2 regions of the Bradyrhizobium sp. Leo78 genome follow, and region 1 is predicted to be linked to the other one. Evidence: riboswitches for the same ligand, from Rfam matches in the RefSeq annotation. Region 1 holds a riboswitch; the other holds the start of a gene.
The links. Region 1 has a riboswitch for cobalamin ahead of AC5ZG1_RS07840 (TonB-dependent receptor). Riboswitches for the same ligand answer to the same signal wherever they lie in the genome.
Positions count from the first base shown of each region.

Region 2: linked by a shared signal. The riboswitch ahead of AC5ZG1_RS06790 (TonB-dependent receptor plug domain-containing protein) and the one ahead of AC5ZG1_RS07840 (TonB-dependent receptor) in region 1 are both predicted to bind cobalamin.

Region 1 covers NZ_JCAMOT010000004.1:270,783-277,947, reverse strand. Annotated here, with positions in the region: gene AC5ZG1_RS07840 (TonB-dependent receptor) at 1-1,016, opposite strand, end outside; cobalamin riboswitch at 1,267-1,466, opposite strand; gene AC5ZG1_RS07835 (MarR family transcriptional regulator) at 1,558-2,100, opposite strand; gene AC5ZG1_RS07830 (ABC transporter substrate-binding protein) at 2,342-3,553, shown strand; gene AC5ZG1_RS07825 (thiolase family protein) at 3,558-4,874, shown strand; gene AC5ZG1_RS07820 (AMP-binding protein) at 4,907-6,457, shown strand; gene AC5ZG1_RS07815 (hypothetical protein) at 6,530-7,165, opposite strand, start outside.
Region 2 covers NZ_JCAMOT010000004.1:54,490-61,654, forward strand. Annotated here, with positions in the region: gene AC5ZG1_RS06770 (response regulator) at 1-511, shown strand, start outside; gene AC5ZG1_RS06775 (response regulator transcription factor) at 705-1,340, shown strand; gene AC5ZG1_RS06780 (DUF3551 domain-containing protein) at 1,396-1,644, opposite strand; gene AC5ZG1_RS06785 (hypothetical protein) at 1,903-2,304, opposite strand; cobalamin riboswitch at 2,664-2,864, shown strand; gene AC5ZG1_RS06790 (TonB-dependent receptor plug domain-containing protein) at 3,115-4,962, shown strand; gene cobD (threonine-phosphate decarboxylase CobD) at 4,994-5,983, opposite strand; gene AC5ZG1_RS06800 (ABC transporter substrate-binding protein) at 5,993-6,874, shown strand; gene cbiB (adenosylcobinamide-phosphate synthase CbiB) at 6,876-7,165, shown strand, end outside.

The DNA of each region.
Region 1 (7,165 bases):
GTTGCAGGATTCCAACTATAGTTCTCGACATCACGCCAATGCCGACGGCTGGTCAGATAGTAGAGTGTGTTCTGGACCTTGACTCCTTCCGTCACGTCCCACTCGGTCTTGAACTGGCTCCAGTTATCCTGATAGCGGATCGCGCTGTCGAGCACGTTGTAGTTCTTGAACCGCAACGTGTCGTCGATCCCGCCGTTGATCAGCGGTGTGCCGAAATAGCGCGAGGGGCTTCGATTGCTGTAGTCGTTCGAGAGTGTGAAAGCGAGGTTTTCGGCGGCCTGGACACGCACCGCGGCGGAGACCGCAACATTCGATGTCTCGTCGCGATCAACCCAGCCGTTCGAGATGTTGCCGATGGCATTGACGCGATAGGATACGTTCGGATTGATCGGGCCGCCGCTATCCACCGCAATGCGTCGCGTCGTATTGGTGTCGAGCGATATCTCGGCATCGTTGTAGGGCGTCGTGACCGGTTTCTTGGGGATCACATTGATGATCCCACCAATTGCGCCTTCCCCGTACAGAACGGAGGCTGGCCCGCGCATGACCTCGATGCGATCCGCCGACCACGTATCGAATGGAAAGGTCACGGTTCCTGCGCCAACATAGAGGCGAGTGCCATCATACAGCGTCATCACCGAATTGCTTCCGGTGAAGCCGCGCGTGCTGAACGAGAGGCCGCCATTGCCGGGCGCCGGGCTCGCGGTAAAGCCCACTGCGTTCTGGGTGACCGCGTCCGTGACATTATGCTGGCCGCGTTCTGCGATGGTCTGCGACGTAATCGTTTCGACGCTGGCGGGCGTCTGCAGCGGAGTGAGGTTGAGGCGGCTGCCACTCGCGTTCTGCTTGTTCAGGTTTAGCGTCGGAGATGGCGTGTCGGACGTTGCGGTCGAGGGCGTGGTGCTTCGCGCCGCCGGGCTCCGGCTCGACTGAGACTGCGCAGGTCGCGCTGCGGAAGTTGAACGCTGATGATTGAGACGCTTTGCTGCAGGCTTTTGCGGCTGGATAACGCTCACCGGAGGCAAGACATGGGACGTCTCAGGCTGCTGGGCCTTTGCCGAAGAAGATTCGAGCAGGAGAACCGGCAGAAAGTATCTGAAAGCGAGCCGGGCAGCATCACGCTGCCTTACGATAGTAACAATAGAGAGCACGAGCAGACCTCGGTATGACGTCAGTGGCACGTCACCGCAAACGAGGTCTCGCTCGAACGTGCCTATGGCACGCCGGTCGAAAACAATGTCTGTACTCCCCGACCGACATTTTTGCGTGTGACCACGGCTGACGGCAGGTCTCCTGGCTTGCGGGTCCCAACCCTTCGTCGCCTTCCCAGGACCGAGGCTCCCAGTGGCGCATGACGAAAGATTCGCCGCTCACAGTTGCGGGGGCAGCCGCGGCATAGAGGAGAAGTCCCCGCACCGCGTTCCCTTTTGATCCCCGTAGGGGGAACCGTCAGTCGTGATCTAGGAGGTTGTCTGAGCCGAAGTCAATCCTCTCATTGCAGGCTCTGGACGGAGCGGAGAAGCCACGTCGGGCCGGCCGGCCAAGCCGTCCTTGGTATCAAACATCTGCGAGTCCAGAGGGATCTTCCGCAAGCCGCTCTGCCCATCTCAGATCGTCCTTGTCTACAAGCTTCTCGTGCACGGCGAGGAACGCATTCGTCGCATCAGGGCCGCAGTCGGCCAAAGCGGCCTCCAGGCGCGCGAACTGCCGGCGGAGCACTGTCTGAACAAGTTTGCGGCCTTTGGCCGTAGGGTAGAGTCGTTTCTGCCTTCGGTCCTCTTCGCCAATCTTCGCGATCAGCAGGCCGTCCTTGATGAGTTGCCGCATGGTCGGATTCAAATTCTGGTGCGACACACGCATCGCACGCAAGAGATCACTGACCGTCGCTCCCGGATTCATCGCGGTCAGAACCAACACACGATTGTGCAGGCGGGTGAGACCGTAGGGCTCCAGTGCGGCTTCGGCGTCCGCAGCAAGAATCACGTTGGCGAAGAAATGCAGCAAAAACGCCTTCAGAGTCTTTTTGCGAAGATCGGCTGGGACTTCTGACTGCGCCTTAGAGGCGTGAGAGGAATTCTGCTGCTTCACCAAACCGACCATCCCTGTGAATCCGCCACCTCCTTAACCGACAATCTAGGTCCCAGCCAGACGTCCCGCAACGACCAAATATCACAATAAACTTGTACTATATAAATTATTGGGGTATCTGTCGCCATCCGGTCGCAGGTTTCAGTGCCGCGACCGGCCCTAGGCAGGAGACAGTCGTTCTGTCGCCACTTGGGGCAGGAACGCACGACAGCTTCGAGCAAAAACAACAGAGCTGTTAGGATGGGAGGAAATTGTGAACTGGAAATTTTGGACGGCTTCGATTGCGGTTCTTGTTGCAGTGCCGGCGGCGCCGCCCGCAAATGCAGGGCCAAACGGCATCACCATAGGGGTGCTCAACGATCAGAGCGGACCCTACGCCGACGGCTCGGGAAAAGGTTCGGTCGTAGCAGCGCAGATGGCGATCGAAGATTTCGGCGGAAGCGTGCTCGGCCAACCGGTGAAATTGATCTCGGCTGATCACCTGCAAAAGGTCGACGTAGCGACATCCATTGCCCGCAAATGGCTCGACGTCGAGCACGTCGACCTTATCCTCGACGTTCCGAACTCCGGAATCCTGCTCGCTATTCAGGACATCGTCAGGAACAAGTCCGGAATTCTGATCGCCGCCGGAGGCGGCACTTCGAAGTTCACCGCCGAGGCGTGCTCGCCGTACGGATTTATGTGGGTCTACGACAGCTACGCACTCGCCAACGCCATGGGCCGCGCAGTTACCGAGAGCGGGGGGAAGTCCTGGTTCTTCCTTCCGGTGGATTATGCCTGGGGCGAGGCGCTTTCAGCAGACCTGACGGCGGCGATCAAAGCCAGCGGCGGCACCGTGGTGGGATCCGTCAAGACGCCGCTGAATACGGCGGACTTCTCGTCCTTTCTATTGCAGGCGCAAGCTTCGAAGGCCGATGTGGTCGCCCTGTTGAACGCCGGTTCCGACACCATCAACTCTGTCAAACAGGCAAACGAGTTCGGAATCACACAAAGCCAGAGATTGGCGACCGGACTGTTCTACCTCACCGACGCTCACGCCGTGGGTCTGAAAGAGGCGCAAGGGCTGATCGTTTCCGACGGCTACTACTGGGATCGCACGCCGGAAACCCGCGCCTGGGCGGAACGTTTCCAAAAGCGTCAAGGCCGAATGCCGACCTCGGTCCAAATGGGTGTCTATTCGGCCGCGCTGCATTATCTCAAGAGCGTCGCAGCGGCAGGCAGTGACGATCGCGAGGCGATCGCAAACAAGATTCGCGAACTTCCGGTCAGGGATCCGATGGTGCCCGATGGGCGCGTTCGTGCCGATGGCATCATGTTGCATGACATTCTGCTGCTCCAGGTCAAGAAGCCGCAAGAATCGAAGGGAGAGTGGGATCTCTTCAAGATACTCTCGGCTACTCCCGGCGACAAGGCATTCCGTCCCCTGGACCAAAGCACCTGCCGCCTGGTCGCGAAACGCGGCTAGTCGAATGCGCAGCGCGCCAGCACGCAGTGGCACGCGAACAACCTTCATCATGAGGAGCGATCGTTTGACCAACAATGTGTATGTTCTCGGGGCTTATGCGACCCCGTTTGGGCGATGGCCGGACAAGTCCTTCAAACAGCTCACGCGAGGCGCCTATTTCGGGGCGCTGTCGGACGCGAAGCTTGAGGAATGCCCGCCCATCGAAGCCGCCTGGTTCGGCAATTGTCTCATGCATTACTGGGGACAAGCCTCTGCGCGCGGCAACGTGTGCTTCATTCCGCTCGTCCGCGAGGGCTGGTTTCCGGAACGGGCGCCGATCGTGAACGTGGAAGGCGGCTGTGCCACCGCCAGCCTGGCGTTAGCCGCAGCTTTTAAGGAGATTCGCGCCGGCGATGCCGATCTCACCCTCGCCCTTGGGGTTGAGAAACTCTACGATCCAGATAATCAGGCCGCCATGCTCGCGGAGTTCGAGCGCGGATTGGACAGTTTCGATCCGCAGGAGTGGGAGGAACATTACGCGCAGATCGGTCGCGAAGTGGGAAAGCCATTCCAGCGATCTCCTGACCGCACGGTAGCGATGGACACCTACGCGATGCAGGCCAGGCTGCATATGCAGCTCTACGGAACCACCGCCGAGCAGATCGCAATCGGTGCAGCAAAGAACCACTGCAACGGCGCGCTCAATCCAAATGCGCAATATCGCTTCGAAATGACTCCACAACAGGTCCTTGGCGACAGGATGGTCTCAGACCCGCTGACACGATCGATGTGTGCGCCGATCGGAGACGGTGCCGCTGCGGCTTTGCTTTGCTCGGAAACGTTCCTTCGCGCCCAGCCCGCGGAGGTGCAGCGCCGTGCCGTTCTGATCCGAGGGCTGGCCGTGACTGGCGGCAAGTATCGCCTCCCGGACGAACCAAGCCTTTCGCGAGCGGCGGCCGATCGCGCCTACGCGATGGCGGGCATCAAACCCAGCGACGTCGATGTTGCCGAGGTACATGATGCCACCTCCTTCTGCGAGATCTATCAGAGCGAGATGTTGCGCTTCTGCGATGTCGGCGAGGGAGGACAATTCGTAGCCATCGGCGCAACGAAGATCGGCGGCGCGCTACCCATTAACACATCCGGCGGGTTGGTCTCCAAAGGTCATCCAATAGGCGCCACCGGCCTGTCCATGTGCTTCGAATTGGTGACCCAGTTGCGTGGCGAGGCGGGGGCCCGACAAGTCCCGAATGCACGTATTGCCCTCCAGGAGAACGGTGGCGGCGTGATCGGACTCGAAGAGGCGCTCGCCGCTGTCATCGTCTACGAGCGAGCATCCTAGTCGTGGCCCGGCAGATGGCGGAAAGGTAATCGATGGATCAACTTCACGCACCGTCCACGATGGGTGACATTCTCATCAGGGCGATCAGGCGCGGCGGCGATCGAACGGCGTTCATCTCCGATGGCAAGCGAACGACCTATCGTGACTTCGGAGCGCTGCTCTCGCGCATGTTGCAGGTCTTCGAACGGCACGGGGTCCGCCGCGGCGACGGTGTCGCCTGTCTGTCTCGCAATAGCATGGAAGCATTTCTAATCGGTGCGGCGTGTTATCTCTCGGGAGCACGTCTGACTAACCTCCATCCGCTTGCTTCCGCGGAAGATCAGATTTTCATGCTCGAGGACAGCGGCGCAAAGGCCTTCTTCTTCGACCCCGCGACATTCGCCGACCGTGCGGGTGCGATCGTCTCGCGGGTTCGCGGCGTCGAGGCGATGGCACTGGGGCCCAGCGAAACCGCGGTCGACGTGCTTGCCGAAGCCGGATCGTTTCCCGCGCGCGACTTGGTCTCGAATGCGAGGCCGAGCGATCTCTGCTGGCTGATCTATACCGGCGGTACGACGGGGCGGCCGAAAGGAGTGATGCACAGTCATCGCACGCACGTCGCCATGACGATGGCGGAATTGGCGGAGTGGGAGTGGCCGCGAGCGCCGGTCTTCCTCGCGACGACGCCCATCAGTCATGGCGCGGGTGGCTGCCTGTTGCCCGTCCTGGTCTTGAGCGGCACCGTCGTGATGGCCAACGGTTTCACGCCGGAAGGATTCTTCGAGGCCGTACGGTCGTATGGCGTTTCCGCCACCTTCCTCGTGCCGACCATGATTTACAAACTGCTGGACCACGCGGCGTCTCATGACGTCCGGGACATCGGCCTCGAACTTGTGATCTACGGGGCCGCGCCGATGACACCCGTCCGCCTGCGCGAAGCGATCGAGCGTTTTGGCCCGATCTTCATGCAACTCTATGGGCAATCCGAGGCCCCCAATTCCGTGACGGTCTTGCGAAGAGATGATCATCTTTCCATCGACAATCGACGGCTGACCTCATGCGGGGTCCCAATCGGCAATAGCCAGGTCGCGCTTTTAAACGAGGAGGGAGGGCAGGTCGGTGTAGGAGAGTTGGGTGAGATCTGTGTCCGCGGACCGTTAGTGATGGAGGGCTATTGGAATCGGCCGGAGGAGACTGCCCATGCCTTTCGCGACGGCTGGCTGCATACCGGCGATTTGGCGCGCTGTGACGACGACGGCTTCTTCTACATCGTCGGTCGATCGAAGGACATGATCATCACCGGTGGCTTCAACGTTTATCCTTCGGAGGTCGAGGACGTCCTTACCGCACACGAGGCCGTTTCCGCCGCAGCCATCATTGGGCTACCCGACCCCGTGTGGGGTGAAGCCGTTACCGCCGTCGTGGTCTTGCGCGAAAACATGACCGCATCGGAGGTCGACCTGATCGCCTGGGTCCGGCAGGCGAAAGGACCGGTCTGTGCGCCGAAGGCGATTCACTTTCGTCAGGACATTCCGCTGACGTCACTCGGCAAGCCGGACAAGAAGGCGCTGCGGGAAAGTCTACAGCCAACGCCGGCGCCCTGACGATGTGAATCGATTACATCTTTCCCGATCGATCCCGTCGATGCGGCGTCCGATCGCGTCCGGCTGTATCCGTCAGAGCGCGGGCATCAGGACACCGCGCGCATCCACGTCGCGGCGGAGGATGTGCAGCTCTTCGGCCGTCGGCGCCTCGGTTTCGGGCACCGATGAAAGGTCGCCGAGGTCGAATCCGGTGGCGTCCTGCAGCTCCGGCCGGGTGACGCCGCGGTGGATTGAGCGGACCTTCATGCGCCCGGCCTCGCGGTCGAAGTCGAACAGACATTTGGGGGTGACGACCATGCAGGGGCCGCCCCAGTCGAGGCCGAGCTTCCTGCGTCCTTCGATCCCTCCCGGATAGCCGACGCCGGAGACGTAATCGACCTTCTCGACGAAGTTGCGCCGGTCATGGTGCGGCATCATCACATATTCGCGCCGGAACAGCGTCATATGCTCGGGCTGCAGGATCGGGCCGACGAGGCGAACCTTGGGCCGGTCGTGCGGACCGACGCAAACACTGTTGATGTTGCCGACGCGGTCCACCTGTACCGCACTGCTGAATCCGAAGCTCACGTCGCCGCGTTTGAGCACGAACTGGCCGGGATAGTCGACCATCTGGGACTCGCAGGGCAGGTCGCGCAGCATCGCGCTGTGCTCGGAGTCGGGCAGCCGGTCGATCTCGCTGAAGTCCGGGTTATGATAGCAGCCAGCGAG
Region 2 (7,165 bases), 220 kb from region 1:
CAAGGCCCTTGCCGAGGCGATCGCAAACCAACCCCATGTCGCAATCGTCGATTTCTCCATGCCGCGCATGACGGGAGTGGAGGTCGCGCGGCGGATCAGGGAGTATCGCCTGCCAACCGAAGTATTGATCTTCACGGTCCACAATTCCAGCCTGCTGGCCCAGGAGGCATTCGAGGCAGGCGCCCGGGCATTCGTATTGAAATCGGATGCCAACAGGCTGTTGTTGGCGGCGGTTGAGTCGCTTCTGGCGCATAAACCATTTTGCACCGAGAGCTGTTCGCCTGAATCGAACGAGGTCTCGACCGGAGATCGGGACAGGCTCTCGCCGCGGGAGCGATTAGTCGTCAAGCTGATTGCGGAGGGCTACAGCAACAAAGGCATTGGCGCCATCCTGAACCTCAGCGTCAAAACCGCCGAAGCGCACCGGGCGGCCGCGATGCGCAAGCTGGATATCCACTCGACGGCGGATCTGGTCCGCTACGCGGTTCGCGCCCGCCTGCTGGAAGCATGACACGCCAAAGCATGATCCGGCGCTTGATGTTCCGGCTTGTTCTACCATGAGCCCGGGAGGCTAAGCTGACCTCAGTATATTTCCCGCGAAATCCGAGGGTTTTGCGGGATAACTGCCGGAAAGCCAATCGGTATGATTCTGACCTCGCTGTCGGCTATCGCTATCGATCGTTCCAGCGCAAGGGAACGACGCCATGAAACGCATCCTGATTGCGGATGATCATGAAGTCGTGCGTTCCGGGCTTCGCGCGATCGTTGAAACGCGCTCCAATTGGATTGTAACTGCAGAAGCTCCCGACGGTGAGCAGGCGATCGCATTGGCGTTGGAAACGAGACCGGACGTCATCATCGCCGACTATTCCATGCCCCTCGTAAACGGACTGGAAGTCAGCCGCCGCATCAAGACGCTTCGTCTGCGTTCGGAAGTGTTGATCCTCACCATGCATGAAAGTGAGGAGATTTTGACCGAGGCTCTTCTGACCGGGGTACGTGGCTTCCTGCTCAAATCGGACGCCAGGAAGCATCTCATTTCAGCAATCGAAGCTCTGCTCGACGGCCGACCTTACTTTACCAGCGTCGTGTTGGAGAAATTGCTGACCGACTACCAGCTCAACAAACAGAACAAGTCCAGTGCGCTCCTCACATCGCGGGAGCAGAACGTCGTGCAGTTGATTGCAGAGGGGCATACCAACAAGGCCATCAGCTCCATCTTGAAGCTTAGCGTGAAGACTGTCGAAACCCATCGGGCGTCCGCCATGCGCAAGCTTGGCATGTCATCCACAGCCGAGCTGGTTCGCTATGCGATTCGCAAGAAGCTGGTTGCGCCCTGAGGCGCAGACAATTCAAGCGGCAGTCGTCGCGCCGGGTTACGCAGCGAGTATTGGATCATTGGCTGGAGTTCACACGGCCCCGCCGGTGATATCGCCCGAATGCCACGCGCGGATTGACGGCGCATGTGGCCCCTCGCCCCGACGCCGCGGCCATACATGCCGCCCGCGTGCGGAAGGAGCAATCTCCCGGAATCCCAGTGGTTCGAGATTGCAGGCAATAGGGATAGTCCCGTGCCGTAGCGGGACCAGCTTCGGCAATCCAGATCAAGCCGGCCGCAGATAAGAGTGCCATCAGGTAGCGCATGAGATCACCTCGCTCATTGAGGATATCTCCATAGTGCCGAAGGAGGACGCGCCTGAAAATACATGATTCCCCGGGGGCCAGCTTGACAAGATTCCCTAGAGCGCGCCGATCAGGATCGCGCCACCGAATTCTGAAGCCACGACGCGGGTGTCGAGAACAGGCATTACAGGTTCAGACCTTCCGTAGGATGGGTAGAGCCCCGTGCTTTTCAAAGATCTCGATGGCAGCGAAGCTGTCACCAACTCGATCAGCGCCGGCTCACGCCCCTCGTGCATCGCGGATTGCCTGGGCGACTTTCGTCGCCTGCGACACCCGTCCGATTCGCGCGCCCGTGACGATCTTTTTTCGACGCGTGCTCAAGCGCGGCACCATCCCTTCGTTGGCGGTCGATCCGGCGGAGGGATAGGGAATGAAGTCCGCGGCCCGACGCAGCGCGATAGCCTTTCGAGCCGCTTCGACATTGGCGGTGCGAGCTGCCAGGTTGTGAAGACGCCTGAGTTCGCTGTTAACCCGCTTCAGTGCCGCGGCAAAGACCTGCTTGCGTTGTGATGGACGATCGGCAGTTCCGGGGAAGTTCGCGCCGCGAGGCTGGCCTTTCCCGCGCATCTCTCGCCGCTTTTGTCGGCCGAGCGTTCGCTCCTTGTCGCGCATCTTGCGCAAGCGGGATCGCATGTCCGCAAGATCAGCCGGCTCGACGTCATAGATGGCGGGATGATGCGTGAGGCGGATCGTCTCGTACTCGTCGTGGCTGAGGAGGCTACGTTCGAGTTTGCATGGGATCGACATTTCCTGTTCCTCCGTTGAATCTGTCGATGCTCACATGAACGGCATCATCCAAGTTTAGCGACGCGTGTGGGTGGCATGTGATGCTCGCATAAGGCTGTAGGATTTGTCATCTGCTGTCCCTTCGCCCGTCAGCAACTTTCTGTGTTCGTCATTCAGGTCGCCGCTATCAGCGATCCGCAAAAATGCTGTTGGGTTCTGATCGTTATCGATTTGAGTTTTGCTCCGCCTTGTGCTTCTTTGCGCGCGTCATCGGTGCCCTTTGTAGGGTGAAACGGGAACGCGGTGCGGGAATCTTCCCCAATGCCGCGGCTGCCCCCGCAACTGTAAGCGGACTATTTGCGATCCGGATGCCACTGGGCCTGCCAAGCAGGTTTGGGAAGGCGGATCGCGAGACGACCGCAAGCCAGGAGACCGGCCGTTGACGGGTATCAACTCGTTCGACGGTGGGTCGGCGGAAGGGCATTAATGAACTTGCGGCGTTTTCTTGCCGGGTGTGCGGCCGTTGCTGCGTGCGGTCACACTGGCGCCATGGCCCAATCGGGTCCCGAACAGCTTCCTGCTGTTGTCATCAATCCGGAGGTCCGGTCCAAGCCGGCCCCGAGGAATAGGCAAAGGTCTTCAACAACCCATCCTGCGCGCCCGGCGCCCGGTAACGAGGCGCCGGCCGCGACTCCCGAAGTGGTCGTGACTCCCGACCGTACACTGGAGCCGGCGAGCCGGACCGGAAGCTCGGTCAGCGTGGTCACGCACGAAATGCTCGCGACCAGCAATCCGACCTCGCTCGTCGATGCGCTGCGGACCGTGCCGGGACTCGATATCACCGAAAGCGGCGGACCAGGCGCGACGACCAATGTGCGCTTGCGCGGCGCCAATACCGGCCAGACGCTGGTCATGATCGATGGCATCAGGGTCAACGATCCGACCGCCGCCAGCGGCGACTTCGATTTCGCGATGTTCGCCCCGGGCGCGATGCAGCGGATCGAGGTGCTGAAAGGACCGCAGAGCGCGCTCTACGGATCTGACGCGATCGGCGGCGTCGTCAACATCATCACCAAGAAGGGCACCGGTCCGGCACAACTCGACGTCAGCACCGAGGGCGGAAGCTACGGCACGGCGAGCACCAGCGCAGCGCTGACCGGAACCTCTGGGCCGTGGTCCTACGCGTTCACGGGAAGCGGGCAGCACAGCAACGGCTTTTCACGCTACGGCTATCGCATCCCCGCGCTCGAAGCCAAGTATGGCCCGCTCGAGCGCGATGGCTTCGACCGCGTCGGCGGTTCGGCACGCGTCGGCTACGATTCCGGCGAAGGCGTACGGCTGGAGACGGGCATGCTGGCCTCATTCACGCGGTCCGCCTATGATCAGGCCTCCGGAACGTTCCCGGACACGCCGTCGAGCGCGACGCGCCTGCTCGAACAGGTCTGGGGACGCGCGTCGTTCGACACGTTCGGCGGCATTCTCACCCATAGCGTGAGCGCATTTGAGACGCATATCGACCGCTCGTTCGACGACGTCACCTACAAGATCAACAAACTGCCGCAGAACACGACATCCATCCTCTCCAATTTCGTCGGCGACAGCACGGGCCTGGAATATCAGGGCAACCTGAAGGTCGGCCCGCTAGGATCGCTCATCGTCGGATCGCGTGTGCAGCATGAAACGGCGAGCACCTCCACCACCAACCTATTGCCGATTCCTGGAGCGTCGACGCCACAGCTCGCAGGCACGCAAGACACCAATTCAGTGTTTGCGCTCTGGCAACTGCCGATCGGCGAGCGGCTCAACATCACGATGGGCGGCCGGGTTGACGACGTCGTCGATGTGGCACGGTTCGAGACATGGCGAACCACCGCGGCTTACACGATCGCCGAGACCGGCACCAAGCTGCATGCGAGCGCCGGGACAGGCGCCAAGGCCCCGACGCTCTATCAGCTCTATGCGCCGACCTATGGCAATTCCGCGCTCAGTCCCGAGGAGAGCTTCGGCTACGATGCCGGCATCGACCAAAGCCTGTTCGGAGGCCGCGTTGTGGTTTCGCTGACAGGCTTCGGCAACAGGTTCAGCAACCTGATCGACTTTGTGACCGATCCGGCGCACCCGCTCGGGCACTACGTCAACGTCTCGCGTGCCGAAACCGACGGACTGGAACTCGGGGTCAACGTCGATATTCTGCCGGGCTACCTGAAATTCAACGCCGCCTATACCTATCTGCAGGCTAAGGATCTCTCGACCGGCCTGACGCTGGCGCGCCGGCCGGAAAACCTGGCGAGATTCTCGTTCCCGATCACACCGATCGAGGGCTGGCTGATCGAGCCACGCGTGCTCGCGGTATCCACGCGCTACAGCGGTTCAAACGAGACGCTGCCGCTCGCCCCTTACGTCCGCGTCGATCTCTACACCGAATACAAGATCGATGAGACCTGGAAGGTGTACTTGCGCGGCGAGAACATTTTCAATGAGCACTATCAGGAAGTGTACAACTATGGCACGACCGGACCTGCGGCTTACGCCGGGTTCAGTGCCCACTGGTGAAGCGGATGTGATGATGCGCGCGCGGGGTATGCTATTTGACCGAACCAAGCGCGCTGGCCAGGCGATCGAGACCATCGTCCGACGCAAGGCCAAATCGCAGCCATTCGCGTGCGCCGTTAAAGCTCCGGCACCAGATGTGGCGTCGGGCCAATTCGGTGTGCAACGTCGGGGCATCGGGATGGGAGGCAAGGCGAAAGAGCGTAGCCCCTCCAACAAGCTGAAGACCGGCCTCTGTCAGGACATGGTCGAGTTTGGCGGACTGGCGAGCAAGCTTCGCACGCATCGCATCCGCCCAGGATCGATCCCGCAGGGCGGCCGTGCCCAGGTGAAGCGCTGGGCCGGAGACCGGCCAGGGGCCCAGCGCCGCCGATATACGTTCGACGATATCGCGTCGGCCGATCACGAAGCCGAGGCGAAGTCCGGCGAGCCCATAGAACTTGCCGAAGGAACGCAGTATGAGAATGGGAAGATTGGCGCTCATCGCGGCAGCACTGATGCCGGGATCGACATCGGCAAAGGCCTCATCGATAACCAGCCAGCCTCCGCGACGATCGAGCCGTTCGGCAACCTGCCGGAGCGCCCTGCGGTCCGCGATACGTCCATCCGGATTGTTGGGATTGACGACGACAGCGTGAATGGCGCGGTCAGGCAGCGCGGAGAGATCATTCAATGCAATAATCTCTCGGCCTCCGCTGCTCCACGCAGCCGAATGCTCGCCATAGGTCGGAGTGACGATCGCGACCGCTCCGGGCCCGGCGAGATGGGGAATCCATTGAATGAGCGTCTGCGTGCCGGCAGCGGCCGCGATGCCTGCATCGTCGAGCACGCCGTAAGCTTCGCGCGCGGCGGCGAGGAGGTCCTGTTCGTCGGCCCGCGATGGCAGGCGCGTCCACGCACTGTCTGGAATGGAGTGCGGAATCGTCCACGGCCAGGGATTGATTCCGGTCGACAGGTCGAGCCAGTCCGCAGGCTCGCCGCCGTGGTGCGCAATAGCTTCCGTCAGATCACCGCCGTGCTTCATAATCGCTTCATGCCATCAATCGCGCTCCTGCGCGAGACCCTTGTTGGCCTAACGCGGCCGGCGATCGGCGCAACGTTCTTGTTACTCGCGGCACTGTTCGGAGCACATGCCGCCCATGCAGCCGATCTGCCGCGCGTCGCTTCCATCAATGTGTGCACCGACCAACTGCTGCTGGCGCTGGCCGATCCGGGCCAGATTCTCGGCCTCAGTCCCTATTCGCGTGACCCCGCCCGCTCCTGGAACGCGGAAAAAGCCGCAGCCTACCCTCGATTATCGGGCGAAGCAGAAGATGTGCTGATCCTGCAACCGGCCGCCGTGGTCGCCGGCAAGTTCACCAAGCGTGCAACACGGGAGTTGCTGAAGGACAAGGGCGTCCGCGTGATCGAATTCGACGCTGCGCGTTCGCTGGAGGACGTGAAGAGCCAGATTCGGAAAATGGGCGAACTGCTGCACCAGAAGGATCGCGCCGCATCCGAGATACGGCGCTTGGACACGGCAATCCAGCACGCCAGGGAGGCGGTATCGCAGCGATCCTATCGCGTGCTCGCCTTGTCGCGGCGCGGCTGGGTCTCGGGCGGCGGCAGTCTGATCAGTTCCATGCTGGCCACGATCGGCCTCAACAACGCGGCAAGTGACTTCGGCTACAAGCTTGGAGGTTTTGCGTCGCTGGAGGCGATCGTCAAGCTGAGACCCGATCTGCTCCTTGTATCTGACGGCGGCGACTTCGCGGAGGACGAAGGCGAGGCATTCCTGTTGCATCCGGCGCTGGAACGTTTCTATCCGCCGTCGAAGCGACTGGTTATTCCGGAGAAACTGACGGTCTGCGGCGGGCCGATGCTTTCGGAGGCGCTGGAACGCCTCGTCTCCGAACTCGGCCGTGTGGCGCGATGACATGCTGGCGGGAAGCGAGACGATCCTGATCGTTGTGCTGGCGATCGCATTCGACGCGCTTATCGGCGATCCGGATTTGCTGTGGCGGCGTCTCCCTCATCCGGTGACGCTGATGGGCTCCGTGATCGACCTGCTCGATCGCGCGCTGAACCGCGAGCAATGGTCGGCCACACGGCGCAGGGCCGCGGGATGCCTGAGCACGGGCCTGCTGGTCGCGATCTGCGGCGGCCTTGGCCTGCTGCTGGAAGCCACGCTCGGGTGGACGCTGCTCGGGCAAGCAGCCCAAGGGCT